3 regions of the Paenibacillus sp. AK121 genome follow, and region 2 is predicted to be linked to each of the others. Evidence: riboswitches for the same ligand, from Rfam matches in the RefSeq annotation. Region 2 holds a riboswitch; each other region holds the start of a gene.
What was found. Region 2 has a riboswitch for glycine ahead of sdaAB (L-serine ammonia-lyase, iron-sulfur-dependent subunit beta). Riboswitches for the same ligand answer to the same signal wherever they lie in the genome.
Positions count from the first base shown of each region.

Region 1: it holds a riboswitch for glycine, as region 2 does, so the genes downstream of both, gcvT (glycine cleavage system aminomethyltransferase GcvT) here and sdaAB (L-serine ammonia-lyase, iron-sulfur-dependent subunit beta) in region 2, are expected to answer to the same signal.
Region 3: it holds a riboswitch for glycine, as region 2 does, so the genes downstream of both, KSP24_RS12760 (alanine/glycine:cation symporter family protein) here and sdaAB (L-serine ammonia-lyase, iron-sulfur-dependent subunit beta) in region 2, are expected to answer to the same signal.

Region 1 covers NZ_JAHPJM010000001.1:89,373-100,275, forward strand. Annotated here, with positions in the region: gene gcvPA (aminomethyl-transferring glycine dehydrogenase subunit GcvPA) at 1-578, opposite strand, end outside; gene gcvT (glycine cleavage system aminomethyltransferase GcvT) at 702-1,802, opposite strand; glycine riboswitch at 1,882-1,978, opposite strand; glycine riboswitch at 1,981-2,081, opposite strand; gene gcvH (glycine cleavage system protein GcvH) at 2,471-2,869, shown strand; gene KSP24_RS00405 (PTS mannitol transporter subunit IIBC) at 3,296-4,774, shown strand; gene KSP24_RS00410 (BglG family transcription antiterminator) at 4,858-6,942, shown strand; gene KSP24_RS00415 (PTS mannitol transporter subunit IIA) at 6,939-7,373, shown strand; gene KSP24_RS00420 (mannitol-1-phosphate 5-dehydrogenase) at 7,370-8,515, shown strand; gene KSP24_RS25530 (DUF454 family protein) at 8,724-10,877, shown strand; gene KSP24_RS00430 (amino acid ABC transporter ATP-binding/permease protein) at 10,870-10,903, shown strand, end outside.
Region 2 covers NZ_JAHPJM010000016.1:11,572-22,474, reverse strand. Annotated here, with positions in the region: gene KSP24_RS22135 (ABC transporter permease) at 1-643, opposite strand, end outside; gene opp4B (oligopeptide ABC transporter permease) at 681-1,649, opposite strand; gene KSP24_RS22125 (ABC transporter ATP-binding protein) at 1,663-2,589, opposite strand; gene KSP24_RS22120 (ABC transporter ATP-binding protein) at 2,567-3,598, opposite strand; gene KSP24_RS22115 (DUF6359 domain-containing protein) at 3,927-5,531, opposite strand; glycine riboswitch at 5,746-5,860, shown strand; gene sdaAB (L-serine ammonia-lyase, iron-sulfur-dependent subunit beta) at 6,072-6,761, shown strand; gene sdaAA (L-serine ammonia-lyase, iron-sulfur-dependent, subunit alpha) at 6,751-7,650, shown strand; gene KSP24_RS22100 (Ig-like domain-containing protein) at 7,810-10,146, opposite strand; gene KSP24_RS22095 (serine hydrolase domain-containing protein) at 10,286-10,903, opposite strand, start outside.
Region 3 covers NZ_JAHPJM010000006.1:63,888-74,790, forward strand. Annotated here, with positions in the region: gene KSP24_RS12735 (ATP-binding cassette domain-containing protein) at 1-1,079, opposite strand, end outside; gene KSP24_RS12740 (hypothetical protein) at 1,325-1,972, opposite strand; gene KSP24_RS12745 (radical SAM/SPASM domain-containing protein) at 1,966-3,294, opposite strand; gene KSP24_RS12750 (LytR/AlgR family response regulator transcription factor) at 3,964-4,710, shown strand; gene KSP24_RS12755 (sensor histidine kinase) at 5,028-5,729, shown strand; gene KSP24_RS12760 (alanine/glycine:cation symporter family protein) at 5,855-7,273, opposite strand; glycine riboswitch at 7,420-7,515, opposite strand; glycine riboswitch at 7,527-7,611, opposite strand; gene KSP24_RS12765 (glycoside hydrolase family 1 protein) at 7,779-9,236, opposite strand; gene KSP24_RS12770 (LacI family DNA-binding transcriptional regulator) at 9,446-10,417, shown strand; gene licT (BglG family transcription antiterminator LicT) at 10,653-10,903, shown strand, end outside.

The DNA of each region.
Region 1 (10,903 bases), on a different contig from region 2:
ACGCCATCCGAACAGCCGATTTCCACAATGTCCAAATCCAATCCGCGTGCATAGGCTGCCAATACCTGACGTGCCTCTGGATGGACAGACCTTGATACGATAATTTGTTTACGACGCGTGGCGGAAGCGGCCAATGAGCCCGCTTCCGCCAGAGCTGTAGCCCCATCGTACATGCTGGCATTAGCTACCGCCATACCTGTCAATTCGCAAATATACGACTGGAATTCAAAAATGGCTTGCAGCTCGCCCTGGCTTACTTCCGGCTGATAGGGGGTGTAGGCTGTGTAAAATTCGGAACGTGAGGTGATGTGTTGGATAACGGATGGAATATGATGATCATAAATACCTGCACCAAGAAAGCTAGCATGTGTATCTGCATTGGCGTTGTGTCCGGCTAGCTCGGCCATGTGGCGAGTTAAGGCTCTTTCGTCGAGCCGAGAGGAAAGAGGGAGTTCCCCTTGGTATCGAATAGCCTCTGGAATGTCACTGAATAAATCATCAATGGATGATACGCCCACCACACGCAGCATTTCGGTTTGGTCTTGTTCGGTCATGGGGAGATAGCGATGCTGCTTCATAGGTTCTGGCTCCTTTCGAAAAGCAAAATTTAGATAGTAAATTAGCTAATACATAGTCTTAATTGGAAAATCCAGAATTTTATATCTGACATGATCGCTTTTTTAGAATGAAGAGGATTAAGATCAGCGTAGCCGTTTATAAAAGGGGGCTGGGACCACTTCCGCACGCAGGCGTTTACCACGAATTTCGACCTCCAGCGGTGTCGATAGGGTGCTAAAACGACTGTCCACCAGGGCCAGCCCCAGATTACGCTTCAAGGTGGGCGATTGAGTACCCGTTGTGACCTCACCGATGTGTTGACCTTCAGCGAACACCGGATAATGAGCGCGCGGGATACCGCGGTCAATCATTTCCAGCCCGATTAACTTGCGAGGAATTCCTTGTTCTTTTTGACGTTGCAGTGCTTCCCTGCCGATAAAATCTCCTTTATTTAGCTTGACGAAGAAACCTAACCCAGCCTCAAGCGGTGAAATTGTGGCAGATAACTCCTGTCCGTACAACGGTAGCCGTGCCTCGAAGCGCAGCGTATCGCGAGCACCAAGTCCAGCGGGAATCAGTCCATACGATTCACCGCAACGAAGCAAACCATCCCACACGGCGGGTGCTTCCTCAGCAGGGATATAAAATTCAAAACCGTCTTCACCGGTATATCCAGTTCGCGAGACAAGTGCTTTTGCTCCGAACAATTGCACGTTCTCATGGAATCGGAAAGATGCCAGATTCGTAATATCTGTATCTGTCACGGCTGCGGTAATACGTGCTGCTTCCGGTCCTTGTAATGCCAACAATGCTATCGCATCAGACACATTCTCCAGATGAACCGATGCTGGTACGTGGCGTATGAGCCAATCCCAATCTTTGTCGATGTTGGAGGCATTCACAACGAGCATGTAGCGCTCTGGTCCTTTGCAATATACAAGCAAGTCATCGACTACGCCTCCATCGGGGTAACACAGGAGTGAATATTGTGCTTGGCCCGGTTCCAACTGGCTGACATCATTTGTGGTTACCTGTTGCAAAAAAGCCTCAGCTTCTTTGCCTTCAACCAAGAACTCGCCCATATGCGATACATCGAATAAACCTGCACGTTGTCGGACGGCCTCATGCTCCTTTTGAATGCCGCTAAACTGAACGGGGAGTTCCCACCCGCCAAAGTCAATACAACGAACCCCGGGCTGCGTCCCGTAGGACGAATATAGTGGTGTTCTTCGCAAATTAGACATTTTTCCACTCCTATCCAGTGTAATCGGCTAAACAAAAAAGACAGGCTAAAAGAAACGTATAGACGGCAGTCCATACTCTTCTTTCAGCTCTGTCCTTGATACCAGAAAGTTACCCCGGTGTGAACCAGGTTTCCCCTTGGGTGATCCGCTCTTTTCACGGATGCTCTCCAGAGATGCGTCCGGCAGAGGTCCTTTTGCCTGAGAGATTCACCTGCAATGCAAGTTTACTCCTTCGGCGCTACCTTTTGGATCAACGGTATGTTAACCGGCTTTGCAGATAACAACTTGATCCGATTCGCGTGCCCAACTGTCTCACAAACGACAACAGCGATGCGAATATTTTTGGTAGTCTCTCCCTCCGCGTTCATCCGCGTTTGCAGTTGTCGAGGTATTTTCAAAGCAATTACTATAACCCATTAATACGCAAATCCATTCAAAATGTCAATAAAAATGTCATATAAAACAATATGGAAAACATTTATTGTATAAATAAGGATATGTAAGCGTTTGTTACAAGTTATCATTTTTTTATAGACTGCGCTATATGAGTTGGTATGGAGTAGTTTTGTTAGTATTATTGACATGGGTGTTCTTGTTGTCATAATCTTAACTTGTCTAATACAGGTGATCAAAAGCATTTTATTCATGTGGAAGTGAGGCGAAGCAGGATGAGTGAAGTGAAACAGCAACTTTGGTATACAGACGAACATGAGTGGGTTCAGCGCACAGTGGATGGGACGTTGCGGATCGGCATTACAGACTTTGCACAGCATCAATTGGGTGATATTGTTTTTGTGGAATTACCTGGGGCGGGAACAACGATTGGACAGGGGACGGAGATTGGTACAATTGAATCGGTGAAGACCGTATCCGATCTTTTTGCTCCGGTGACGGGAACCGTTTTGAAAGTAAATGAAGCTCTGGAAAGTACACCTGAGTTGGTGAATGAATCACCCTATGAAGAGGGGTGGATGATCGAAGTAGAGATGAGCAATGATGTCGAGGAAGCTCTGGGCAAGTTGCTGTCTGCGGAGCAGTACGAGCAGTTGATTTCGGATGAGCAATAATGAGCAATACAGCATGAAATAATAGCGCTTTATTTCTGATTTTTTATATGGATATTGAATTAAATAAGAGCATCGTTAGTCCGCTCAGTTTTTGTATAAAATAGTCGCTATGACCTGACATAGCGGCTATTTTTTGTTGTCTTTTAGAAGACGTATTTACGTTGTTTGCTCAGACTTAGAAGAGAGCATCACTATAAAATTGTGTAGATTTACAACAGTGTTTTTTCGACTAATTTCTATTGTTATCGGCCATATTAAGAAGAATTATGCAGGTATAATGCCTTGTCGTTACTTTAAATTTAAATGTTGTCATCAACGTTCATGACGAAAGTACGTTTTCATTTCGTTGATGAAGATAGCGCTGTCATTTAGTATGAATTTTAAGAAAAGGTAGTGATGCTATTTACTCACAAGGAGGATATGAATATGAGCACAGTGGACACAAAGTCCAGTTCAAACGGTGGCGCTCGTGTCGCCGTACAGCGTTTTGGCCGCTTTCTCAGCGGTATGGTTATGCCCAATATGGGAGCCTTTATCGCATGGGGATTAATTACGGCCCTTTTTATTCCGACCGGGTGGTTCCCAAATGAGGGTTTTGCACAACTGGTTGATCCGATGAAAAATTATTTGCTGCCACTGCTGATCGGTTACACGGGAGGCACGATGATTCACGGACAGCGTGGAGGTGTGATCGGTGCCATTATGACGATGGGGGTCATTGTGGGGGCCGATATCCCGATGTTCCTGGGCGCGATGGTAGCTGGTCCGCTGGCTGCATGGATATTGAAGAAGTTCGATAAGGCCATTGAGGGCAAAGTCAAATCAGGTTTTGAAATGCTGGTCAATAATTTCTCGGCTGGGATTATCGGTGCCATTCTAGCATTACTAGCGCATGTGGCGATCGGCCCGGTCGTGCAAACCATCAGTCAAGTGTTGTCGACAGGGGTACAGTTCCTCGTGAACGCAGGGCTACTGCCGCTTGTCAATCTCATTATTGAGCCCGGAAAAGTATTATTTCTCAACAACGCACTGAATCATGGAGTATTGAGTCCGATTGCGCTGGAGGAAGCTTCAAGAACAGGAAAATCCGTTTTGTTCATGCTTGAATCCAATCCTGGCCCGGGACTCGGTATTTTGCTGGCCTATTGCCTGTTCGGTAAAGGCTCTGCGAAGTCGTCTGCTCCTGGTGCAGTCATTATTCATTTTTTCGGCGGGATTCATGAAATTTATTTCCCTTATATTTTGATGAAGCCGATTCTGATTCTCGCTGCTATAGCAGGGGGCGTTGTGGGAACCTTCTGTTTTATGTTGACAGGTGCCGGACTGGTTGCTGCTCCTTCACCAGGCAGTATCATTGCTTACTTCCTGATGACACCCAAAGGCGGATATTTGCCGATGCTGAGCGGAGTTATCGCAGCTGCGGTCGTATCCTTTGCGGTTGCCGCAGTATTACTCAAAACTGGTAAGCAAAAAGAAGAGGGGCTGGAGGAAGCTGCATCCCGTCTGAAAGATATGAAAAATCAAAGCAAGGGTGCAAGCGCTAACGCCACTGTAATGGAAGATAACCGCGCATCCGATCGTGCTGCCGAGATTGCCGCAGATCGAACGCTTAAGGATAAATCCGAGGTGAATAAAATTGTCTTTTCCTGTGATGCAGGTATGGGTTCAAGCGCCATGGGAGCCTCAATTTTGCGCAAAAAAATGAAACAGGCGGGCGTGGGCGTTACGGTAACGAATACGGCAATCAGTGAAATTCCACAGGATGCGGATATTGTCATTACACAAAAAACGTTGACAGACCGGGCTAAAACGGTAGCCCCGAATGCTGAGCACATTTCCATTGACAATTTCCTGAAGAGCCCTGAATACGAAGCGCTAGTTGAACGGCTAAAATCCGATTCTTAATCCCCATAAAGTCAGGCCGGCTGTATACAGTTTGTATTTCCTGCTGGAAGGGATGAGAGCTTGGGAAGGAACGGTATGCGCTTATGAATATTACGAAACGACAATCTGACATCGTAGAGTATCTTTTGGAGCAGCCCCAAGAGGTTACGGCCGGGGAAATTGCTGAGAAGATCAATGTCAGCACAAGGACGGTTCATCGGGAACTTGGCGCAGTTGAGTGTTGGTTGGCGGCTCATGAGGTAAAGCTGGAGAAAAAATCAGGGATCGGTATCTATGTGGATGCCGGCCCGACTCAGCTTGCAAGTCTGCGGGAGCAATTACTGCATACGAAGTCAGACGAATACTCGGCTGAGGAGAGAAAAATTGTAGTTCTGTGCATGCTGCTGGATACACAGGAGCCGATCAAGCTGCTGGCGCTAGCATCGGATTTGAAAGTCACAGTAACTACGGTCAGTCATGATCTGGACGAATTACAAGGCTGGATCGCAGATCGAGGGCTCGTGCTTGTGCGCAGACGGGGATACGGTGTCGAGATTACAGGCCGGGAGATAGACAAAAGACGGGCGATTTCTGAGCTTGCTCTCGAATATTTGGATGAATCGGATCTGTTTTCCGGCCGAGAGGAGCTTCGTCCCGTGACACGTGTCACAGAAAAATTGATGGAGATGATTGGCAGGGAGAACCTGCTAACCGTGGAAAATGCCCTCTGGCAGCCTCATGACCAATGGCTGAAAAACATGGTGGAAAGCAAATATATGGAACTGCTGATTCAAATTTGCGTTTCTCTGGCACGTCTGCGCCTTGGGTACTTTGTGGATCATTGTCTCTCTCTCCCGTATTCGAAAACAGATTCAGAGGAGAATATCATGCTGCGCACAGCTATGGTGGAGCGCATATGCGCAGAATTGTCAGCAGCGCTGGATATTGAATTTCCAGAACCGGAACGATGTTATTTCAGGCTGCTGTTCCGTGATGCTGAGGATCATTCCACCCGCTTGCTGCCACTGGATGATCTTGTACTGCTGGAGTCGGTTCATGAGTTGATTCGTCGTGTAGAGGCAGAGACAGGCACACCATTAGCAGAGGATCGTGTCCTGCGTGAAGGGCTGATTGCCCATATGGCTCCAGTATTCAAACGTTTGAGGGAAGGGAGAGCGATCCGCAACCCTCTCCTTCAGCAAATTCGCAAGGATTACGGCAGCTTGTTCGACTCGGTCAAAAAGGCTGCGGCGGATATGACGGAAATGGAAGTACCAGATGAAGAGATCGGATTTCTGGTCATGCATTTTGGCGCTTCGTTGGAGCGGCTGCGACAATTGCAGCGGGAGGTTCGAGCAATCGTAGTCTGCACGAGCGGAATTGGGTCTTCCAGACTTCTGGCGACAAGACTGGCCAAGGAGCTGCCACAGATCAAAATCGTGGATAGGGCCTCATGGTACGAGGCAACGCGGATTCCCAAGGAGGATTATGATCTGATCATTTCGACAGTGGAGCTGCCGCTTGAGCCGGATCGGTATCTCAAAATCAGCCCGCTGCTGACGCAAGAGGAGAGTGACCGCCTGCGTCATTTCATCCAGCATATTACACTCAATCAACTCAGTGATCATCGTCAGGAACAGGCTGTTCTCCCCGGCCAGGGCATGGAGTGGCTTACAGGACTACGGAAAAGTCTTGAGGAGATTGTGCACATTGTACAGCAATTTCAAGTGTATCCACTGGAAAATCGAGGGATGGATATGCCAGCTACCATAGAGGCTATATGCATGTTGGAGGCAGGGCGGGGAAATGTCACAGAGCCTTCTGTTGTTGCTGAACAGCTTATGGAAAGAGAGCGCCAAGGTAGTCAGGTGATTGCTGATACCTCCGTTGCTTTAATTCATACACGCAGTCCCTATATTCGCCAGCCTTCGCTGACCTTGTATAAGCTGGCTGAGCCGCTGTTGGCGGATGTAGACGAACAGGTAGAATGCGTTCTGCTGATGTTGGGACCTCGTGAGTTACCGAAAGAAAGCTTGGAAGTATTGAGCGAGATTAGTGCATTACTGCTGCAGGAAGACATGATTACACTACTGGAACACGGTAGTAGAGATCAGATTGCCAATTATATATCGACTGAGCTGGCTGAATTTTTTCACAGTAAATTAGGGACAGGGAGGAACCTACCGTGAGTATTATGACGATAGACAAAATAAAAATGAACGCAACCGCCAAAGACAAATATGAGGCGATTCGTATGGCAGGACAAATCCTGCTGGATGCAGGACATATTACAACTGAGTACATTGACAAGATGCTTGAACGCGAGGAGATTGTATCCACCTATATCGGGAACGGGCTGGCTATTCCACATGGTACCAAGGAATCCAAGACACTTGTTCAATCCACTGGCATCTCCATCGTTCAGTTCCCGCAAGGCGTAGATTTCGGGGAAGAAAAAGCATACATGGTGATCGGCATTGCAGCCCAAGGCGGCGATCATATGGAGATTTTGACAAGTATTGCTGTGGTATGTGCGGAGGAAGAAAACATGGACAAACTTCGCAACGCGGTGATCCCACAGGAAATTATAGATCTGTTCGAAAGTGAGCTGGAGCTATGAGAGCCGTCCACTTTGGAGCAGGAAATATCGGTCGCGGCTTTATTGGGCTGATTCTGTCGCGTGCAGGCTATGAGGTTGTTTTTTCAGATGTCAACGAGACACTTGTATCTGAGTTACGACGCCGCAAGCAATATACTGTTGAGTTGGCGAATGATACGAAGGATACGGAGACGGTAACGAATGTAACCGCGATTGACGGCAGAGATGCATCCGCTGTAGCGGATGCAGTAAACCATGCTGATCTGGTAACGACCGCGGTAGGGGTTAGCATCCTCAGGCATATTGCAGCAGGTATTGCCGAGGGGATAGCGCGGCGGGTGGAGCGAGGGGCAGGCCCGCTGCATGTGATCGCTTGCGAAAATGCAATCGGAGGCAGCACCCAACTGAAAGAGCATGTTTTTGCGCTACTGGATGAGGCGACTCGTGCCAAGGCAGAGGCTTCGGTATATTTCCCCAATGCTGCTGTAGACCGGATTGTGCCGATCCAGCATCATGAGGACCCGTTGCATGTGCAGGTAGAGCCTTTTTACGAGTGGGTGGTGGATCGCTCGCAAATGGCAGCTGACCATGAAGAAATCGAAGGCATTCTTTACGTGCAGGATCTGGAGCCTTATATTGAACGCAAGTTGTTCACGGTGAATACGGGGCATTGCGTGGCGGCCTATATTGGTTATACCGCAGGTTATGCCACGATCCAGGAGGCCATGAAGGATACCAAGGTAGTAGATTCAATCCAAGGGGCGCTGGAGGAAACAGGAGCGGTGCTTGTAAAGCGATTCGGCTTGAATCAAGGGGAGCATAAGAAGTACATCTCTAAGATTCTGGATCGCTTCCGCAATCCTAATCTGACAGACGAGGTTACTCGGGTCGGACGTTCACCGCTTCGCAAGCTGTCTCCCAATGACCGTCTTGTACGTCCCGCGCTGCAAGCACAGGAGTATGGTATCCGGACCGATCATCTGGCGTTAGGAATGGCTGCTGCCTGCAAATTTGATATTACGGAAGACCCCGAAGCAGTTGAGCTTCAGCAGGTGATTCGCAGCCAAGGGGTGAGTGTAGCGCTGACACGTTATACGTCCATACCTGCAGATGACCCGTTACATCGGCAGGTATTGGAGCAATATGATATTATAAGTTCATAAAACAACGTAATAACACGCACTTATCTCAATCATCCTCTTGAAGACCAAATCTACATGAGCACAAAAGTGTTCTGTAGAGTTGAGCTTCAAGAGGATTTTTATATGCGTGATTTACATCACATAACAACCTGACTAAATTATATATATTGATAATGATTATCATTATCTATAAAATATCATTAACAGTATATATATTAGGGGGATTATAGTGAAACCGATTTATATTACCTTAGGGTTTTTATTTTTGGCGCTTGGAGTTATTGGCGTAGTGGTGCCGTTGCTGCCGACTACACCGTTTTTGCTGCTGGCAACCTTTTTCTTTATGCGGGGGTCAGAAAGGATTCATCGGTGGTTTTCAAATACGTCTCTGTATCAAAAATATCTGGAAAGTTTTGTTCAAACCAGGTCGTTGAAGCTGTCCACAAAAATTACGTCATTGGGCTTAGCGTCAGCTATGCTGATTACAGGATTTATCTTTACTCCTAATATATGGGGCAAAACGCTCATTGTCTTAGTCATCCTTTTTAAATATTATTACTTTATATTCCGAGTCGGAACTGTGAGAGAAGCTGAGGCGGAAACTCTGACTTCAACTGAAGCCGTTCCTACTCCAAAAAAAAGATCTAAAATGGTCGACAGTCGTCTGTTAGGCCTGGTGGAGCATTCTCGAAAATATATCATCTTGGGTGTGCTTGTACAGTGGATCGGTCTTTTAGGGAGTATAGCCGCTGTTTTGTCTATGGCCTTTGTGATGCAGCAAGCATGGGAGGGACAAGTGACTCGCAAGCTGATTCTATTCATGACGGTCATTGTTATGGCTGCCATTGCAGTTCGCTTTCTGAGTAATTATGCAGCCAGTATGTTGTCCTATCGGGCTTCAATCAATGCTAAAAAAACGCTGCGCTCGCAGATTTACAGCAAGCTGCTAAAGCTGGGACCCTCTTATACAGATCATACTTCCACTTCGGGGGTTATTCAGGTTGCTGTAGAAGGGGTGGAGCAGCTTGAGACCTATTTTGGAAGATATATGCCTCAGCTATTCTATAGTCTGCTTGCGCCTGTAACGTTGTTCATCACCCTCTCTTTTGTCAGCTTCAAAGCGGCTATTATTCTATTAATCTGCGTTCCCTTAATTCCAGTGTCCATTATTGTCATTATGAGGATGGCTAAAAAGCTGTTTCGAAAATATTGGGGCAGCTATGTCAATTTGGGTCACAGCTTTTTGGAAAATGTACAAGGTCTGACCACGCTCAAAATTTACGGGACAGACCAGGATAAACATCAGGAGATGAACACAGCGGCTGAGGATTTTCGCAAAATGACGATGAAAGTCCTGACTATGCAGTTAAACTCCGTGGCTGTCATGGATCTTATCGCATTTGGTGGTGCCGCCGCAGGTGTGCTGGTCGCGGTAAGCGAATATTCCTCAGGTCATATTGGCTTGGCGGGAGCGCTCATCATTGTTTTGCTGTCGGCAGAGTTTTTCATTCCGCTGCGTCTGCTCGGTTCCTACTTTCATATCGCCATGAACGGAATGGCAGCAAGCGACAAAATATTCCAAATGTTGAGTACAGAGGATTTTATACAAGGACAACAAAGCATAGAAGCCACAGACATTCAACTGGAACGGGTAAATTTTGCTTACGATGAAAGAGATACCTTACGAAATATATCCATGAATATCCCTCAAGGGAGCTTTGTTTCCATTGTTGGAGAATCAGGTTCAGGTAAAAGTACGGTAGCCGGATTGATCGTTGGACATCATGAGGGCTATCAAGGAAGCCTGAAGATCGGAGGAACCGAACTGACCTCCATTACGGAAGAAAGCCGCATGCGTCATATGACCTGGATCGGTTTTAACAGCTACATTTTTAAAGGCACTGTAGAAGCGAATTTGAGAATGGGGAATGAGCACGCGGATGAGCAACAAATGCTGGAAGCGTTGCGGCAAGTGAAGCTGTATGATTTTATTCTCTCCGAAGGGGGACTGGAAGCAGAGATAGAGGAGCAGGGAGCGAATCTGTCAGGAGGACAGCGCCAACGGCTAGCACTGGCCAGAGCGTTGCTGCACGATAGTCATGTGTATATTTTTGATGAGGCTACCTCTAACATTGACGTTGAGAGTGAGGAAGGCATCATGGAAGTCATACATGCACTGGCAGGTCAAAAAACAGTGATTCTCATCTCTCACAGACTGGAAAACGTGATCCAATCTGACTGCATTTATGTGCTGCAAAATGGCTTAGTGGCAGAATCCGGAACGCATCAGGAGCTGTTGGGCCAGCAGGGACATTATGCGGAGATGTATCTCAGTCAGCATAGGATGGAACAGTTTGTGAAAGGAGGTGCTGTATATGCGTAGACACGGTTTACGGATTATGGGTCAAT
Region 2 (10,903 bases):
CAACAGAGCTGAGATTGGGCAGCACACCCAACCAGATGATCTTCCAATTGGGTGTGCCAAGGGTTTTGGAAGCCTGCACGTAGTCCAGTTCCCGCTCAGACAGCACCTTGGCCCGGATCAGGCGCGCTTTTCCAATCCATAAAAAGGCAGTCATAATAAAAATAAAGGAACCTATGCCGCTTTTGGGCACAATGCTGACAAATACGATAACCAGCATCAAGAATGGAAGCACCAGGATAAAATCAATAATTCGCATGATGATGTTATCAACCAGTCCTCCATAAAACCCAGCCAGTAAGCCCAGCGTCAAGCCGATGGCGGCGGATAACAAAGTAATCGTAAAGCCAATGGTAAAGGAATTGCGGGCCCCAATGACCAGCTGGCCGAATATATCCCTGCCCGCTCGGTCCGTACCCAGCCAATGCACTGAACCGGGAGCTTCGCGGATCGCGCCCAGATCGACCGTCGTGACTACATCCTGATTGACAAACAGGACAGAGGCATATATAAAAATCAAGAACAGAGCCACAAATCCAATGGAAATCAAGGCCATTTTGTCACGTACGAGTTCACGACGCAGTACAGACCAGCTAGACGGTGATTTACGAATGATTTCCGGCGAGAAGACTTCCTCCACCTGCATAGACACCATAATCCCTCCTTTTCTCTAGACTTGTTCTCTATTCAATTCGAATGCGGGGATCGACCTTGCTTAGGATGACATCAGATAAAAGGGTCCCTAATAGTGCCAAGAAGCCGGAGATCATGACCAGTGCGTTCACAACTGAAAAGTCCCGTTGGGTGATGGACTGAAGAAATAGCTGGCCCAACCCCGGATAACCAAAAATAGATTCTAGGAAAACGTTGCCCGCAATCACACCCGTCAGGTCGTAGCCCAAGAAAGCAGCAATAGGTAATAAAGAGTTTTTGAAAATATGACGGGAATAGATCTTTCCTTCGGGTACCCCCTTGGAACGCGCCGTTTTCACAAAATCCTTCAGACGTGTGTCAATGACCTCATTGCGCAAATACTGAATCGTAGCCGTTGTACTGAGTAATGCGCCTGTAACCGCCGGTAGAATGAGGTGATATGACTTATTCACGTAATATGACCATGTCCCCGGCTCTACACCTACATCCACACTGCCGCTGGTTGGAAACCAGCCAAGCCTGAACCCAAACACGTACAACAACAGCAATGCGAGTATAAATAGAGGTGTCGCAAAGCTGAGATAGGTATACCCGACCACGGTTTTATCCAGCAGACTATGCTGATAACGACCGCTGAGTACTCCCAGCGGAATGGCGATCAGATACGTTAGAACCAGAATCACAACACCCAGAAAGAACGTGTTCCCCAAACGACTGCCAATCAAATCGGTAACGCTAATTTTATGTACATAAGATTTGCCCAGATCCCCATGAGCAAGCTGGACGAGCCAGTTCCCATACTGCACCCACACCGGGTCATTCAATCCCAGTCTTTGCCGCTGTTCTTCCAGTGCAGCCGGATTTAGATTGGGAGTTGAAGTGATGAGCCCTGTCAGGGCATCCCCTGGCATAGCCTTAGCTAGGAAAAATATAAGCACACTCAGTGCAAAAAGTTGAGGGATCATAACCAGCAGCCGGCGCATTGTAAATTTCCACATATCCTGTCCCCCCTTATGGTAGCGCGACTTGATGGGATGAACTTACTGACTTTAGTGCAAACGGCTTTCCACTCGCGTCTAGATGTTTGGGCAGCTCTGACTTGTAAGAGGATAAAAGCTTTTGCCTTTTTTGAGCATTTTCCAGCCGTTTCGCAGGATCGATACTGGGAATGGTGGCAATAAGCCGCTGGGTATACAAATGCTGTGGACGCTCATAAATATCTTGCTCGCTCCCCTGTTCCACTAAGCGACCTCGGTACATGATGCCGATTTGGTCGCACATATGGCGGATAATCCCCAGGTCATGACTAATGAACAAATACGTCAATTTGAACTCCCGCTGCACATCCTTCATAAAATTAAGCACCTGTGCCTGCACAGAAACGTCAAGCGCTGATACGGGCTCATCTGCAATAATCAGTTTTGGGTTTAATGTCAGCGCACGCGCAATCCCGATCCTTTGCCGCTGTCCCCCGGAAAATTCATGCGGATATTTGTAGGCCGCATCAGCGTTCAAGCCAACCTTTTCCAGCAGCATCTGTACTTTCCGCCGTTCTTCCTCATTACTCAGCCTTTCAAAGTTTCGCAGTGGTTCAGCAATGACATCCAATACGCGCTTGCGCGGGTTAAGCGAAGAATAGGGGTCCTGAAAAATCATCTGAATGTCTCTACGCAGCGGATGGCGGTTATTACGACTCAGGGCCGTAAGATCCTTGCCATTAAAAAGAATCTGTCCGCTCGTCAGCTTATTCAGGCCGATAATCGTTCTTCCTGTCGTCGTCTTTCCACAGCCGGATTCTCCTACTAGCCCGTATGTTTGGCCTGCCTCTATGCTGATCGACACGCCATCCACTGCTTTTACCTGATCAACGACACGCTGGAAAAAACCGCCGCGCACCGGATAATGAACCTTCAAATCATTTATCTCTAGTAGTGCCATGAGCAGCCTCTCCCTTTGTCTCGTCTTCAAAATGAAAATGCTGGTAACATGTACAGCGGACCCAATGGCCGGGAGAAATTTCACTTAATCGGGGATGGTCTTCATGCATTCTCTGCTGAATCCAGGGAATACGCGAAGCAAAGCGACAGCTATTGCGAGGAATATCTTGCAAGGAGGGAACAATACCACCGATGACATGCAGCGGTTCTCCCTTGGTATGCGATCCCGGCATGGAGGCTAGCAAGGAACGCGTATACGGATGCTGCGGATGCCGAAATAATTCAAAAACATCTGCGCTTTCCACGATTTCTCCGGCATACATGACCACCACACGGTCGGCTACTTCGGCCACAACGCCAAGATCGTGCGTAATCAGAATAATTCCGCTTCCGGTCTCCTGTTGAAGCTGTTTGAGCAAGTCAAGAATTTGCGATTGAATGGTTACATCGAGCGCAGTCGTCGGCTCATCTGCAATAATAAGAGAGGGTCGGCAAGCTATGGCAATCGCGATCATCACACGCTGGCGCATCCCTCCTGAAAGTTCATGCGGATACTGTTCATACACACGTACGGGGTTGGGTATATCCACGCTTTCCAGTAGCTCCAGTACACGTTCCCTTTTTTGCTTCGTAGATAGGGACGTATGATAATCGAGATTTTCCTCGATCTGCTTACCAATGCACATTAACGGGTTAAGTGCTGTCAGCGGGTCCTGAAAGATCATGCCAATGCCCGCTCCGCGGATTTTATTCATTTGCCCTGAGGAGAGACGGATCAGATCCGTGCCTTTAAAAAGGACCTTTCCTTCGACACGTGTTCGCTCCATGTCATGCAGTTGTGGGATCGAAAGCGCCAGCGCGCTTTTGCCACAACCGGATTCTCCGACTACAGCCAGCACTTCATTGGGATTGACCGTCAGATCCAGATGGTCGACTGCGGGGTGATATTGATCCTTGATGCGAAAAGATACGGATAATCCCTTAATCTCCAACACGGGTTTGATATTCAATGCGCGCTTCCTCCATTCTCCATGGTCTTGTCCCGCTTATTCTCACCATGTTTGATGTTTAAAACCTCTCATGAACATTACATACCGTTTTTGTCGGAATAATTTGAATACATCCTATCACCAGTATATGGATATATCAATTAAGATTATGCTATCAACATCATTTAAAAAATCAATGATCCAGCAGTAGCGCGACTTTCCTGGCACAAAATGTAATCAAATAACCAACCACAGGTTAATTTTCATCACAAAAAAGCCGTTTGATCCCCTACAGAGGATCAAACGGCAAACTAGCACCCAACCACTCACACTGAATTCTTTACGTTTATTACGAAGCCGCTCCATAGGAGCCCGACTTGAACGTTTTTGGATCGTACCATTTGTAGCCTGCTGCTGGAGCAGACCAAGGCTCGGGTTGCGGTTCTGTGGAAGCCGCAGGCTCCTCAAACGGCAGAAGCTTCGTCGGTTGATCCAGCGTTAAACCTGCCACATCGGATAATTTGGTGTAGTCCTGCTTCCACGCAAGCCATTGGACCGTTTGCACCAGGAAGGTGGCATCGTCCACTTCCTTGAAACCATCATATGTCTTTTTCGACTGTCCGTTTTCTTCACGCGCATATTTCGGTGTAGCATCTTCTACAGGTGATGAATCACCGATAAATGCTGCCTTGCCTTGACCTACCTTGGAGATCGCAGCATAAGGCCCTTCCGCACGGCCTCCGCCGTTATAGACACCCTGGTCTACAGCATTGCCCCATTTATTCGTACCTGTAGGGATATAGGCAATTCCTTTGGCTTTGGTAGGATCAATAATAGCCAGCGTAGATCCCGCATGCATGGCAATCGAGCGTACACCCTTGGTAATGCCAAAGGATTGATCTGCGGCTACAATGTCCGTAGCATTCACGTCACCGAGCGCATTGTAACGGAAACGAACACCAAAGTTGGTTGCCAGCCAATCGGAGCTAGTTAACCCCTGCATCGCCGGTGATGCTGCTTCTTCTGTAGTCATGCCTTTGGCCGGATTAGTATAGGCTCCACGACGGTAGCCATTCATAACCTCAGAGGAATCCCAACGGTTTTTGTTACGGTCCGCATTATAGTGGTCGGAGATGAAGAAAACACTTCCCCCGTTATTCACATATTGCAGCAGGGCAGCCTGCTCGGATGCCTTAAAGGCAACATTCGCTTCACCGATGATGAACACATCATATTGGCGCAGCTTATCATAGGTTATGGCCTGTTCTCCATAAGTAAAAGGAATGGGACGGTTCAGTTGGTCCACTGTAAAACCTACATTACGCAGTCCATTGGCAAAGTCGGAGAAGGCGCCTTCAATGACCCAATCTGCTGCCCCAGCCGTCTGTGCGTGCGTATTATCGAACAGCACCTTTTTACCTTTGCCATCCGGCAGTGTAGTACCGGGTTGACCCGGGTTACCAGGATTAGGCTCGCCAGGTTCACCTGGTTCACCCGGCTCGCTTCCGTTCACCAGTTCAACAGCGCTTGGGCTTTTCACTCCACCAAAATTATTGTAGGCGCCGAGTGTACCCGTCACACGGATTTTGTTGCCAATCAGCTCAGGATGGCCTGTTAGCCCAAATTGCCCTCTGTACGCTGATGTCAGCTGTACATCCAATAGATTAGACGTGCTACGTTCATTGGCCTGGTCGGCAATCAGTACGTTAAAATCATTCGCAAACGGAGAAGAAAAATTAGCCGTTTTCGATCCGGTAGCATGTCCGACGATGTAACCTTCCACCGTCACTGTGCCTCCACTGCCTTGGCGCTGAAGTGCCTCGGCTACTGTCAGTGCTCCCTCCGCTTTGACCTGACCGAATGGAACGAAGATCCCGATCAGCAGCGATACGATCGCTGCCAGATGCAGCACCCCTTTCAAGCGTGAACCTGTGAACCGCAAGCCTTTTACCATACGTCAATATCCCTCCTATAATTCCATAAATGTACTTGTCCTCTATCAGATTAGCTGTCTATCTTCTAATTCCTTCCTGATTTCATCCATAATTATGTAAATTTTAATCTCTTTTATCGGAAACTCGCTTGTTTATGTAAAAAATGAACCCTGCGATTGACACCGAGCACGGCATACATTACGCTAAGAAAGATATGTAGAACGGTATACGCGAATGAAGATGACGGGAGAGTCTGTCCAGGGGCTTACACGCTGGCGGCACCGAAGGAGCAAGACGCCAACACCCGGCTGGCGGATAATCTCTCAGGTCCATGTATCGTCATCTGACGCAACTCTGGAGAGAGCGCAAGCCACCCAAGGGGTAAGGCGGTAAGGACACCGTACGAAACTCTCAGGTAACGAGGACAGAGATAAGGGAAACTTCCTTATCCTGTCCTTTTTTGCGCTCACATTGTACGTCAGCATTAGGAACCGTCATAGCCGCGCAAAAACGCGGAAATACCATATACTATGGTAATAGAACATACAGGGGGCCACACCATGCGTTTCAAAGATGTATTTTCCATTATCGGTCCGGCCATGACCGGACCTTCCAGTTCACACACTGCAGGCGCGGTGCGGCTTGCACGCGTTGCCCGTCACTGGCTCGGGACGCAGCCTGACCGTGCCCGCATGACACTGTACGGCTCCTTCGCCGACACATACAAAGGACACGGTACAGACCTGGCGCTCATCGCAGGACTGCTCAATTACGATACAGACGACCACCGAATTCCAGATGCCGAGCAATGGGCGGAGCAGGCCGGGATGATCGTGGAATTTGCCGTCAGCGGACTACCCGCCCCCCATCCGAACACCGTCCGTTTTGAGCTGTGGAAGGGTGAGGATCAGCGTACACTGCTGGGTTCCTCCATCGGCGGTGGCAGCATCCATGTCCAGCAGCTCAATGAATTCCGAGTTAACCTGACCGGGGAGCTGTCTACGTTGGTGCTTCTTCACTCGGATAAGCCCGGTACATTAGGTGCGGTGACTTCAGCGCTCGGCGCCGCTGACATTAACATTGCCTATATGCACGTGGATCGCAAAGGCCGGGATGGAGAAGCACTTACAGCCATCGAAACGGACAGTCTTCCTACGGCTGAATTAATCGCAAAACTACAATCCTTACCACATATGTACGAAATTAAAATGATTAATTTGAAAAAAGGAGCTGAATCTGATGCGATTTAGCCATCTGCATGAAATCAGCGCTATATGCGCTGAGGAATCCACCACGATTGGCCGCCTGATGATTCAAGAGCAGGTACAAGAGACGAATTCAACGGAAGAAGAAATTTTCCGCCAAATGTCTGATTATTATGAAGTCATGAAAGAGGCTGTTCATCGCGGTCAGACGCAAGACACCGTATCCCGCAGTGGATTAACGGGCGGCGACGGCAAGCGCTTAGCCGAATATCTGCGGACAGGGGAAACCTGCTCCGGCGATGCCTCCGCGCTCGCCATGGCTTATGCGCTCTCCGTGTCGGAGGTTAATGCGTCCATGGGGCGCATTGTCGCCACGCCCACTGCAGGTTCATGCGGAGTCATCCCCGGTGTGTTCATTAGTGCGCAGGAGCGGTTCGGCTGGGATGATGAGCATATGGTGCACGGCTTGTTCGCAGCCGGAGCCATTGGCTACGTCATCGCCAACAATTCCTTCATTTCCGGCGCGGAGGGAGGCTGTCAGGCTGAGATTGGTTCAGCCATCGGGATGGCCGCTGGCGCTATGGTCGAGCTACGCGGTGGCACACCTGAGCAGGCCGTTCACGCCGTAGGCCTAGCGCTCAAGAACACGCTCGGTCTGATATGCGACCCCGTCGCCGGACTCGTCGAGATTCCGTGTATCGTGCGCAACGGGCTGGGAGCCGTGACCGCACTTGCCGCAGCGGATATGGCTTTGGCGGGTGTGCGCAGCGCCATTCCGTCTGACGAAGTCATTGACGTGATGCTTGAAGTCGGCAGCGCAATGCCGTCAAAGCACCGCGAGACCGCCAAAGGCGGCTTGGCCCAGACACCGACCGGCAAGCGTTTGACCGAATCCCTTACTCGCAACACATCGGTCAAAAAGGATAAGCCATAGTTTCTAAGCTTTAAACCAATTGCTTTTCCTCTATAAAACAAGGCGACTATCTCTCCTACACATTATCCTAGGGAAAGAGAATTCGCCCTTATAAAGAAAAGAGCAAGCATGCCGTCCCTAGACGTATGCTTGCTCTTTTTCTTTTCAGTCGGTTACAGATTACTGAACGGTTACCTGTACCTTCGTCATTTTACCAGCATATTTTACTGTAATTACAGCTTTGCCCTTACCCTGTGCTTTAATGTTACCGTCTTTGACGGTCGCAACGATAATTCTGGATGAGGACCAGACAGCCGGCTTGGAAACATCCTTCTCCGACTCATCCTTATACGTGGCTGTAGCCGTAACCTTAGCCAGCTGCCCTGCCTTCAAAGTCAAGGCGACTTCGTCCGTTTGCAGATATTTAAGCGTATCAACATCAACAGGCACGCTGATCACCTTACCACCGAACTTCGCCTGAATGTTAGCTTTACCGTAGCTGACCGCGGTAACCTGACCCTTTTTGACGGTGGCTACCTTATAATTGGACGTTTTCCATTCAGCTTGAGTTGTAACATCCTTTTCTTTACCATCACTGGATTTAACCACAATCGCAATCGTTTTTTGATCCCCGGATTTCAGTGATAACGCAATGGCATCCGCTTCAATCTTTTGCGCTACGTCTACTTCTACCGTAAATGTAATGGTTTGCTTGCCATATGAAGCAGTGATCGTTGCCTTACCGCTAGCATTAGCTTTGATCAAACCTTCGCTAACTTCAACTACTTTTACATTGCTAGTAGTCCAAGTGGCGTCCTTGGTTACGTCTGTTTTTGTACCGCCACTCTTAACGCCTGTTACTTTCAGCTGCTTCGTTTCCTGAGCACCGAGTGCAATTACGCGCGAGTCTGTTTCCAAACGGTCTACAAGGCCCACTTGTACGTTTATCGTCAGTTTTTTGCCGTTATAGGTTGCTGTAATAACCGCTTTACCGGCCGCTTTACCCGTAATCGTTCCCTTGGACACAGAAGCAATATCTTCCGCACTTGAAGTCCATTCTGCTTCCTTTGTAACATCTTCCTTACGCCCGTCCGCATAAGTAGCCGTCAGAGTCGCAGTATAGTCCTCATTAATATCTATCGTTGCCGTTTTAGAGGACAAAGATAGATCACCAGGTACGTTTACGGATACGGTAGCTGTAGCTGTTTTGCCGCCATAAGAAGCTGTGATCGTTGCCTCACCTGTTTTATAACCTGTGACTTCTCCCCCGCTGACAAAAGCGATATCTTCATTACTGGACTTCCACTCTGCTTTACTTGTGATATCTTCTTCCGTCCCTGTTACATAGGTTGCGGTCAGCTTGAGCTTTTTGGATTCCTTAGCATTCAAGCTCAGCTTGTCCTCGCTTAAATCCAGAAATCTAGAGGTTTCAATATCTGTCTTGATCGAAACCGTCTTATCTCCGTACTTAGCGGTCACTGTAGCCGACCCCGCTCCAATGGCCATAATCGTTCCTTTATTCACTGTTGCAATTTTTTCATCGCTTGATGTCCAAGCAGCTTTATCTGTGATATCTGTTACCGTACCATCCGGGTACACAGCAGATACCTGTATTTTTTTTGATTCATCCAAACGGAGAAAAATATTGGTTTCGCTGGCTTTCAGCTTATTCGTCTGATCCACATCCACCGCAATCGTAGCGGACATCGTGCCATATTTACCTGTGATTGTCGCCTTCCCTGTGCTATAGCCGGTAATAGTGCCTTTCAGAACATCTGCCACGGCTGTATTGCTGGAGCTCCACTCGGCAGACTCTGTAACATCCTGAGTCGATCCATCCGGGAACGTGGCTGTCAATTTAACCTTCTCCGTATCTTTTAACAAAAGAGAAACCTCTGATGTACTGGCATCCAGCCGTTTGACCTGCTCTACCTGTACAGCAATCGTTACGGTCTGTTGTCCATATACAGCCTTAATATTAGCTGAACCTGCTCCCTGAGCAGTAACTAATCCGTTGACTACAGTCGCTACCTTCTGATTATCCGAAGTCCAGGTCGCATCACCTGAAACCTGAGCTGTTGTATTATCACTGTAAGTCGCTGTCAGATTGATCTGTCCTGTACCGCTTGAACGCAAGTTCAGGCTTTGTACATTGGATGTCAGCGCCTTAACCTTTTTCGTTACATGTACCTGAACGGATTGTACCTTCTCCTTATAGGTCGCAATCACAGTGGCTTCCCCTTCAGCTTTGGCTGAAACTGTACCATTGTACACCGTAGCAATAGATGTATTATCACTTTTCCAATCTGTGCTTACGGTTACATTCGAGGTTGTCCCATCGCTAAAAACAGCCGTAGCCGTCAATGCAGCTGTATCCCCCTGTTGCAAAGTTACCTCGTTAGACGAAAGGACAATCTTGGAAAGCACTGCTTCTGCTGCAGATGCAAACCCTGCATATGATGTAAAACTTGAAATCAGGATGACCAACGCCAGAAAACCGGACCATCTATTCTTCAAAATCTAATTCCCTCCCATTTCAAAGCTAAAAATTAAGGATTTCGCAAAATCCCTACACCTACGTTTTATGTCGTCATATGGAAAAGAATAGTTTAGACTTTAGAGAAAATTTGGTCCTTATTAACTAGAATCGGTACTTTTACAGACAGCTGTAAGCTGCTGCACGAATTCTTAAATGGTGGTACTCTTCCATATTGGGATCAAGCTGATGCATATAAACGACGGAGAACTGTTCGCTCGGATCTATAGAAACCCAGGTGCCTGCCATTCCCGTCCAGCCAAATTCTCCAATCGAGCTGTTTGCATGCCCAGCCGCTTTATCCATTAACGTGCGTACACCCAGTCCATAGCCATAACCTGTATGGTATGAATTGGTGAAATCCGATAGTTGAGCTGTATTCAGATGATTTGTACGCATTAAATCAATGGTTTTTCTCCCCAATAAGTTCACACCGTTTACCGTGCCGCCATTTGACATCATTTGTGAAAATGTGAGGTAATCTTTGACTGTCGAATATAAACCTGCGCCTCCACCTTCATATATAGCATCTGGCTGATGATATTCATCCAGGAAACCCTCAATTTTTTCAAGTTTTCCGGCGGCTGTCCGTTGATACATGGAAGCCATCCGCGATTCAATATTTCCACGATAACGGTAACCTGTATTGTTCATTCCAAGCGGATCAAAGATTTCATCCTTCAAAAATCGCCCTAATGATTTACCTGAAATGACTTCAATAAGACCAGCAACAAGATC
Region 3 (10,903 bases), on a different contig from region 2:
CCGTAAATTTCACCCTTAGAAAAATCATATGAAAAGTCTCTAAATACGCTTTCACCAGAATATTTAACACCTAATTTTTTAATACTTATTTTCTCTAATTCTACAAGTGTTGCACTACCATAAATATCATTTTCAGATTTCATAATGTCATTTAACCGTTCTATCGATACTTTCGTCTCTTGGTATGAGCTTGCTAAACTTAATAAATATGAGGTTGACGAGATGATCATTGAAAGGTAGGTGTTAATTATAGTGAACTGCCCTACACTCATTTGGCCAATTACAACTTTATGACCTCCAATTCCAATTACAAATATATAGCAGATGATCAATATAAATTGATTTAGATTTGAGAAAATATAATTAGTTTTCACTTGTGAAGTCGCAACTCTAAATAATGAATTAAATGCTTTATTTAACCGCTCATTCATTTCATTAAAGAGTACATTCTTCTTTATAAAAACCAATTTGTTAATTTGTTCGACTTTTTTAGAGTAGTATTCATTTGCTTCTTTTTTGTATTTCAAATTTGCTTTATACAATTTTTTTCTAAAAACCACATATGTAAATATATAAAATGGAATAAGCGAGAAAATTATAACGCATAGTAGTACATCAGCTTTTAAAACAATAATACCGCTGACAATTATTGTTATTACTTGCAATACTAAGTTAGAAATATTATTTGAAAAAAAGTCAACTACTGTGGATGAATCATTATTAATTTGGTCAACTAAGTATGCATTATCCTTATCTTTGAAGACCGACAGTTTGGTTTTAAATATCTTTTGATAGATATCATTGCAGATTTCGTATAATAATAAATTATTCAATTTGGTAGAGAAAAGAGCAGTTAAATATTGTATGAGAATGTTTGCTATATTTATAATCCCCAGTAACAGTACAAAATATAAAATGATACTTATATTACTTTTTGATACTAAATAATCAATATATATGCCTGTGATGTAAGGCACAATAATTCCTATAATCCACAATACTGAAGTAACTGCAATGTAAAAAAATACATACTTGCGCGTTTTTGAAAGGTATTTTTTCAAGTATTCTAGGACTATCATATTCATCACCTATATTTCATATTAGGTAAATCTTAGCGAGATGCTGAAACAGCATCTCGCTAAGTAATGTTACTTCTCTTAAGCTACATCTTGTAGGAACAAGAAAGAGTACAGCCACTTGAACCGTGGAAAGGACAATGTGCACTTACTTGTACAGCACTTTTTACCAATACGTCCATGGTTTTTCCCTCCTTAAATTTTAATTTATATAAATAACATACAGTTGAAAAACTATATGCTACTTATCACTTTTGAGCTGCAATAGAAAATGCACTGTTTTCAAGCGTGATATTTATTTTTGCTTTACCTGCCCCATTTATATAGTTATATGTTAAGTTTGGTCTAAACAATGGCCATCCCGCAGGAACACTTAATGCACTTGCAGTCGTCTTAACTGTAACCGTGTAATCGGAAGCTCCTTTACTAAAAGTTAAGGAACCTGAACCTTTTGTATTGTCATAATTAATGGCTTTTGAGTATCCTACAGGCACACGAACTGACATTGAGGAACCATCTACACCTGTGATATCAAGATTAGTATTTAGCTCTGGAAGTGAAACTCCAGCCTTTGTACTTTCCACCGTTATTTTTTCATAACTTTTTTCAGGAATTAAAATATTAACTCTGTCGGAAATGCCGTTAACTGAGCCTTTCCCCTTTACTGTGATGTAAATTGTAGATCCACTTAATGTAGAAGTGACAGTATACAAGGATTTGTTATACTCATAACTAAAATCACTTGCTGAAGTTTTTGTAACGGTGACATTACAATTTATAGCCGTTAGATTGATATTCTTAACATCATTTGAAGCTGCATTACTTGAAGAACCTAATGGCATCCCCATAAGTAAGAAACCACATAAAACAATACACATTTTTTTTAGCATTAACATGATTCAGAAACCTCCTTCTTATTTTCCGTTAATTGTCCAGCCAGTAATACTTTCGTGCACTCGGTAATATACTCCTGCAAATTATAACGATATTGCTCACATATGTTAAAGTCCGCCATTCTATTGTGAGGACATCCTCCTAAACACACAGGTAAGTACTTACAGTCTGAACATTTTTCATCTTCAGTAGGATCATATAATAAATAACAACCAAGAAGCTCAGTATTCCATTTCACTGATGTATCTTCATTTATAATTCCAACACACTGCTCAATAATTCCAATATCGCTCCAACATTTATATAAATGACCAAGAGGATCAATAACGAAACTATTATACTTGTCCGCAGAACAATAATTACCTTTAGGTGCAGGATAAATATAACTAATTGGGATATCATTTTCCGACATAAATTTTAAATTAAATTTTGAATACATCTCGTCTGTCAAGCACTTAGTTCCCTCATACTTTCCATTCGTCGGCGTAACTAATCCTAGATAAGGTATTACATTTTCCAATAAAGAATTTTCCTTTAAGAATCCTACGATTTCATGTAAATTCAACCAGTTGTCTTGGTCAGTATTTATTCTCATAAATATCTTAATCATCCCTTTAATTTGCTTGAGGTTATTCATTATGACATCAAATGTCCCTCTTCCACTTACTAAAGGGCGTCTAAGATCATGTACTTCTTTAGGACCGTCAACAGTGACTTGAATATCATTTACTCCACATGAGATTAACGTTTGAACTGTTTCTTTATTTAAAAGATAGCCGTTTGTAATGACACTGGCCGTATATTGTATATTGTTTTCTTTACATATTTCCAAAAAATCTTCCGATATCCTAACTATCTGCTTCATTGCAATCAAGGGCTCACCGCCATACCATGTAACATTAAGAGTGTCAAGTTTACTAGCATTTGTTTTAACAAAATTGACTATACTTTGAGCTGTTTCTTCACTCATAGTTTTGTTATGATATTGGTCTTTCTCAAAACAGTATACACATCGAAAATTGCAGGCCATTGTAGGGGCAATTGTTAGCATTAAATTAGAAGATTCAAACCGATTTTTTAAGAGGTTTACCTTTACATATGCTTTTTCATTCATATTATCTTCTACGATATAGCCACATTCGATAAGATTTTTAAGATAAGTATCATTATTTATTGCCAATCCATTGTTTGTAAGTTCGCAAAACTGTTTATAGTACTCCGGTTCAAGAACTGCCAATGCACCTGTTCGAGAATTATAAAGTACCGTTTTATCGGTATTTTCAATAATGTCATTAAAAATAAAGTTATATTGCGAAGCTTTCATTTTAGCCCTCCTTAGAATGGATACGGTCCCTATGTAATTATGAATCGATTATTAATTAGTGACAAAATTCACATAAGTTTTAAAAATAAAATGTACGCTCATTTTGAGTTGCAAATTTCATTCTTGCAGTGCATCCTAGATAGCTTTTACTTCTCGGCTTTTAATGTAGCATAAGGCAAAAAGAAAAAATAAGCTTGTATCCTGAAATGCAAAAAAATCCATCTCAACGACCAAACATGTCAGCTTCATGTGATATTAATATTTTTGTTGCCTATATTTCTTTAATGGCAAAGTACGTTACTTGTTAATTCTTTGTTTATATGTCCAAAGAAAATAAAGGATTAGACTGCTTGAGACAGCAGCAAAGATTAAAAGCACTAGGAGCGTGCAGCTGCTTGTTCCTGCCGTTGTCGTAACGCGAACTTAACCAGTAGAGCTTTAGCTGAATACTTTTATATAGGCTGAAAATAAGGTTTCTAAGCAATAAAAAAGAACGTATCCATTCCCTCGCCTGGGCTACGTCCTCTCCACAGTATAAGTATGCATTTAAACTTTTACCAACAAAAATTCCATAACCTGATGGTAATTGTTTTCATATGTAAAACATCACTTCGAATAGACTTTTTTTACAATATACTGGATTTATATAACATATTTGAGGTGGTCTATTTGTTTCAAGTTGCTGTTTGTGACGATGATCCCGCAATGCATAAAATTTTACAACACTTTTTCATGTGTATGTCAGTAAGTGAATCCTTAGATTTTAATCTACAATTCTTTTTATCGGGGGAAGATCTAATCAAATCTTATAGTTCACAAGAGCGATACTCCTTTCATATTATCTTGTTAGATATTGAAATGAGGGAATTATCGGGAATTGAAACTGCAAAACTTATTCGCCTTTTTCCTGACCGAGAAGTTCAAATCATATTTCTAACTAACTATCCAGAATACATGCTAGAAAGTTTTGAAGTACAAGCATTTCAATATTTACTTAAACCCCTTACTTATAAACTCTTTGTAGAAAAGATAAATAAACTATGTCATTATATGCGTTCTTCAGTATCCCACTTTCTATCTGTGAAAAATAAAACTGAGCATCTTGTATTGAGACACTCTGAAATCATAGCCATCTCAAAAGGTGAAAACAATTACATCCATAATGAACTTTGTATTGCAACGGATTCACACAACTATTTTATTTCCGGAACGTTGAAAGCGGTTTATGAACAATTAAAATATCCGTTTGTGTTTATACATAGGTCAATAATCGTGAATTTAGTTCATATACGTAAGTTTTCAACTACTTCTGTTATTATGTCAAACCAACAAGAATTTCCTGTAGGTCGTTCTCACGCTAAATCGCTTCGTGAGGCGTATGCTCGTTTTATAATTTCTCGTTTTCAGGAAGGGTGAGTTTTTTGAATCATTGCGTTTACATTAATGTCACCTCGTTTTCTAATTACTCTTTATTTTTGTTTAGCACAACAAAGCAAAGTGATTTTTCCAATCCAATAGTTAACCTTTTTTTACTTTTCGCCTCTTTATACTTCATACTTATTATAGTACTATTCGTTCATTATTTAAAAAAAGGAAGAAAATACAAGATAGGGATTATGTATTATTTTGTAATATTAATAGGAACATCGTTTAACTTATTCATACATTATAGTTTATTTTCTTTAATGAAATATAATTCATTCCTTATAATGTCAATAATATGTATTATTGGAATGAACGTAATTATTGTCTTTCTAATGGACAAGCTGATAGAAAAGTCAAACCTCTCACGCTTTTTTCAAAAGCAAATGCTGATGCAAGAAAAACATTATAAAGAAACAACTCGATCTCTTAGTGATATCAAACGAAGTATTCATGATTTCAAAAAACAGTTAATATTTGTCCGTGCTTGTCTACAAGAACAGAGGACGGAAGAGGGTGTTAATCACATTAACCAAACTCTAGAAAATATAGAATCACCACGACTTCATATAACAACAGGACATCTTGTTATTGATGCCTTGGTAAATCACACTTTCAGCATCGCTGATAAAAGTGGGATAGCTTTCTTTCATCAAATCCATATTAACCCTGCAAACATTAGTATTGGAAGTCATGATCTATGTATTGTCTTAGGTAATGTTTTCGATAATGCTATTGAAGCTGTAAGGCAGCTTCCTAGAAAGAAAGAGCATTCAATTCATTTGGAAATTTTAACCGATAATTCTGCCCTATGGATTTATGTTCGCAATTCAAAAAGTAATTGTCTCAATACAGCATTCTCAACCAAAACATACAATTCCCCTTCAAAAAAACATGGGTATGGATTACTTAACATCCATCAAGTAATAAAGAAGTACGGTGGTTATTTAAATACAACAATTACGGATTCAAATTTTCAAATTACGATTATGATTCCATGTAATAACCCTTAGATTTGTAAACATTATGAATTAATGGCTATTCAGAATAAATAAAATGTCGGTAAATACCAGTCTTATAACAATTAAAAGGGAGTGTCCTCAAGCCTGTGATGGCTGAGAGCACTCCCTTTTATTATTTATGAATTGATCGTTTGTCCTTTTTCTTCTACTTGGATAGCCGCCCCTACATTGGCACCTGCAAGAATGCCCTTTTTCTTATTAGGATACAAAGAGTTCATATAGGTGCGAGTTTCGGCAACGACAATTCCCGACAAGCCGAGCAATGCAATCAGGTTCGGAAAAGCCATCATTGCGTTAAAAATATCTGCCAGCAGCCAGATGGCATCGAGCTTGATGAACGCGCCTCCGGCAACCAGTATGATGAACAGATAACGGTATGGTTTAATCCACTTGACCCCAAGCAAATATTCAACACAGCGTTCCCCGTAGTAGTTCCAGCCAAGTATCGTTGTGAACGCAAATAAAATAAGGCTAATCGTCACGAGCTCTGCTCCAGCCGGAAAGGCACTGGAAAACGCATGCTGAGTCATCAGACCTCCATCATCATTTCCACTCCATATTCCCGTAACCAGCAATGTAAATCCTGTCAAATTACAAATAATCATCGTATCGATAAAAACGCCCGTCATGGATATTAGCCCTTGTTCTGCGGGCCATTTCGTCTTAGCTGCTGCTGCTGCGATTGGCGCACTTCCCAAACCAGCTTCATTTGCAAAGATCCCTCTGGCAACTCCGCTTCGCATTGCCAGCATAATCGTGGCTCCGGCAAATCCACCCGTCGCAGATGTTGTCGAGAAAGCCCCTTGTAATACTAGTGCGATCGCATGAGGAAGCTCTCCTGCAAACTTAATGAGTACGATTAAACAAACCACGATATAGAGCCCCGACATGAATGGAACAATCTTTGTGGATACCTTGGCGATACTTTTGAGTCCTCCAATCGTAACAACAGCCGTCAATACGGAAATAATGATTGCTGTAACTACTGTTGGCACGCCAAAGCTACTTTCCGTAGAAGAAACGATAGCCTTTACTTGCGGAAAAGTACCGATTCCAAATAGTGCTACAAGAATACCAGAAAAGGCAAACAACATCGCCAGCGGCTTGAAACGGCGGCCAAGCCCGTTTTCAATATAATACATCGGTCCACCCGAAAATTGTCCGTTCCGGTCTTTAACACGGTATTTAACGGATAATAACCCTTCCGCATATTTGGTTGCCATCCCGAAAAAAGCTGCAACCAGCATCCAGAATAATGAACCGGGCCCACCCAGTTTGATCGCTGTTGCGACACCGACGATACTTCCCGTACCTACAGTAGCTGCGAGTGCCGTACTCAATGCTCCAAAGCTACTGACATCCCCGCTGCCTTCGTCCGGCGCTTTACCAATTAGCTTGAGCGCTAAGGGCAATCGAATAATCTGAAGCATCTTCAGACGGATCGTTAGCCACAACCCAGTGCCCATGACGAGAATTAGAAGCGGCGCTCCCCACATCCAACTGTCAATTGTTTCTAATAAATGTACCAAATTCATTTCAACCCGCTCCTCCAGCATATTAAAAAACAAAAAAGAGTCAAATCCGTTGATTCGACTCCTGGAGAGGTTAAAGGCACGAAAAATAAACCAATTTGTACAGGATTTTATCTCTAAAAAGCCTAGAGTATTCCCTGTCACAGGTTATTCGCGTCTCTGTCCTTTTGCCTGAGAGTTTAAGCAGATGATAATCTGCGGTGCACCTTCGGCGCCCAATTAAGGGTCTCTCCAGAGTTCTGTCCGTTTACGGTCCCTGCTTGTTGCTGTAAATCAGCTTAAGCACCTGAGAGTTTTGCCCCTTCGGTCGGAACTTTCGTTCCATCTCCCGCAAACATCAACCAGACATATGAAATTTTTATTTATTATACAGAAAACTTTCAGCGTATTACAAGTGAAAAATTTGTGAAGCCCTCTGACAAATCAATAGGGTGTCTATACAAAAAGCGGGTACAGCAGATTGCATCCTAAGGATTTTCTCTGCTGTACCCGCCAAAACGATATAGAATTACAATTCTTCACCATTGGTTGCTATCACATTTTTATACCAGTTAAATGAGTCCTTTTTGGAGCGTTGGAGCGTTCCGTTACCGTCATCATCCAGATCAACGTAAATAAATCCGTAGCGCTTGGACATTTCGGAAGTAGACATGCTCACAAGGTCGATAGGACCCCAGCTGGTGTAACCAATCAGATCAATACCGTCAGCAATGGCTTCCTTCATTTGGGCAATATGCTGACGCAAGTAATCAATGCGATACGTGTCATGCACAGAGCCGTCCTCTTCTACCTTATCGTACGCACCCAGGCCATTTTCCACGATGAACAGCGGCTTTTGGTAACGGTCATAAAACGTATTTAGTGTAACACGCAGGCCGATCGGATCAATCTGCCATCCCCAATCGGAGGACTGCAAATACGGATTTTTCACACCGCCAATCAGGTTCCCTGCTGCCTTTTCTCCTTCTGGACCTGCCGATACGGCCAAGGTCATGTAGTAGCTAAATGAGATAAAATCAACCGTATTATTTTTCAAAATTTCAGCATCGCCGGGTTCTGTCTGGATCACAATATTATTTTCTTCAAAATAGCGGTTCATATAGTTGGGATACTCCCCACGAGCATGCACATCCGTAAAGAACAGATTCATTTGATTTTCATGCTGTGCTTTCAGAATATCCTCTGGGTTACACGTATGTGGGTAGCTTTCAATGCGAGCCAGCATACAGCCGATCTGAGCATCCGGAATGATCTCATGTCCCCGTTTGGTCGCCAGTGCACTTGCTACAAATTGATGGTGCAATGCTTGATATATCGCTTGTTGCTTGTTTTCTACACGGTCAATAACCACACCGCCGCCAGTAAACGGACTCATAGTCATGACATTGATTTCGTTAAAGGTCAGCCAGTATTTTACTTTATCCTTATAGCGTGTAAATACCGTTTCGGCATATTTTACGTAATGATCTACGACTTCGCGTCCCAACCAGCCATTATACTTCTGTGTCAGACCTAGCGGTGTTTCATAATGTGACAATGTTACCAACGGCTCAATACCATACTTGCGCAGCTCATCGAATACATTGTCGTAAAATTGCAATCCTGCTTCATTCGGCTCGGCATCATATCCATTCGGGAAAATCCGCGACCAGTGGATGGACATCCGGAATACTTTAAAGCCCATTTCTGCAAACAAAGCAATATCTTCTTTGTAGCGGTGGTAGAAGTCCACTCCTTCACGCTTTGGAAAACGGGCGTTTACCTTCCCTGCCAAGATGTCCTCCAGTCGTTCAGACGAAATTTCTATAGCATGATCGTTTTTACGTTCTGCCTTAGGTACATAGGCTATCATGTCTGCGCTGGACAGGCCTTTTCCATCTACGTCAAAAGCACCTTCCAATTGGTTGGCTGCAGTTGCCCCGCCCCATAGGAAGTTTTGCGGGAATCCTTTTAGCGTCTTCGTCATGGTATGAAAACCTCTTTTCTTATCTAATGTTTTCACTCTAGTCAATAACCCATCAGGTGCTGCAATGCGAATCAATAACTAACGGTGACCGTTATCCTTTGAAATGCACCGATAGATGCTTTAAAATAGACGTAATGCCCTCATAAGCATCCTAATTGTTGTAACGCGTTTCATGTCAAGTATTTTTTTCTTAGGTGAGGAGAAGCATCATGTCGAATCTTGATCAAATTGCAAAACTGGCGGGCTTTTCCAAAGCTACGGTATCCAGAGTGTTAAATCAGTCCCCCCATGTAAGCCACGAAACCAGAACTAAAATTTTAAAAATCATGCAGGAATTAGATTATGTTCCTAATCGGAATGCGATTTCTTTATCCAAGGGCCAAACGCTTCAGATTGGTATCATCACATCAACTATTAATGAAATTGTTCTGGCATTTCTGGACAGCTTTGTAGAAATCGCAGGACAATATGAATTTCAAACCATTATTTATACTTCGGGAGAAGACAAAAAGAAAGAGCTTCAAGCTTTCGAGGATTTAAAAAGAAAAAGAGTCGATGCGCTGGTCATCATTTCCTGCGTGAATGACACTGATTTTTTGAGTACTTATTGCAAATATGGACCGATCGTGGCATGGCAACGAATGGAGCATACCGATATTCGCTCCGTCGCAATGGATCAGTATGAAGGATATATGTTAGCGCTCAAACATTTGATACAAAAAGGTTATACACGTATAGCCAATGCTTTTGGTCGTCCGAGCAGCATCAATACTCACAGCAGACAACGTGCTTATGAGCAGATCATGAGTGAACACAATCTGCCAGTGTTGCAGCACTGGAACTATTCTTCTATTTATAACATTCGTGACGGCGAACAGGTTGTGCGCAATTTATTACAGCATCGTGAGGAATTTCCGGAGGCTATTTTGTGTGCTAACGATTATGTAGCAGTGGGCATTCTCTGCGAAGCGCGCAGACAATTGCTAAAGGTACCAGAAGATCTGGCGATTGTTGGGTTTGATAACACGGAGCTGGCGCACACGATGGGAATTACAACGGTTCAAAATCCCATAATGGCTCAGGCACAAAATGCTTTTTTCATGCTTTCTCCTCAGCTGATTGGACGCCAAGTGGAGCTTCATTCGCTGGAGTACAGCCTCATTGAGCGTACGACCACTTAAAGTTACTGTTGACTCGCAAACTAGGCAAATGGGCCTTAATATAAAATATTTTTTTGTCGAAAGAGAATAAAATATATTGAAATCGCTTTTTTTTGTGCTACAATAGCACTATATCGAAGGATTGTGACCGGTGATGCGGGCAATGCCTGAGTTCAATTGAGTGCTATTGTTAACAATAGTATTGAATTGTGCTTGGGCATTTTTTATTGGTAAAGGATGGGAGGGGGGAACTTCAATGATTATTGAGAAGGTGCTCAATAACAACGTCCTGTTGACTAAAAACGATAAAGGCAAAGAGGTTATCGTCATGGGAAGAGGTATTTCCTTCAAAAAGGTGGCTGGCGACCAAGTCGATGATCATAAAATAGATAAGATTTTCATGTTAAATGAAAACGAGTTCACGGCCAGACTAACTGAGCTGCTGAACGATATTCCCGTGTCTCATCTGGAGGTCGTGAATGAAATCGTGACCCATGCAGCAGAAGT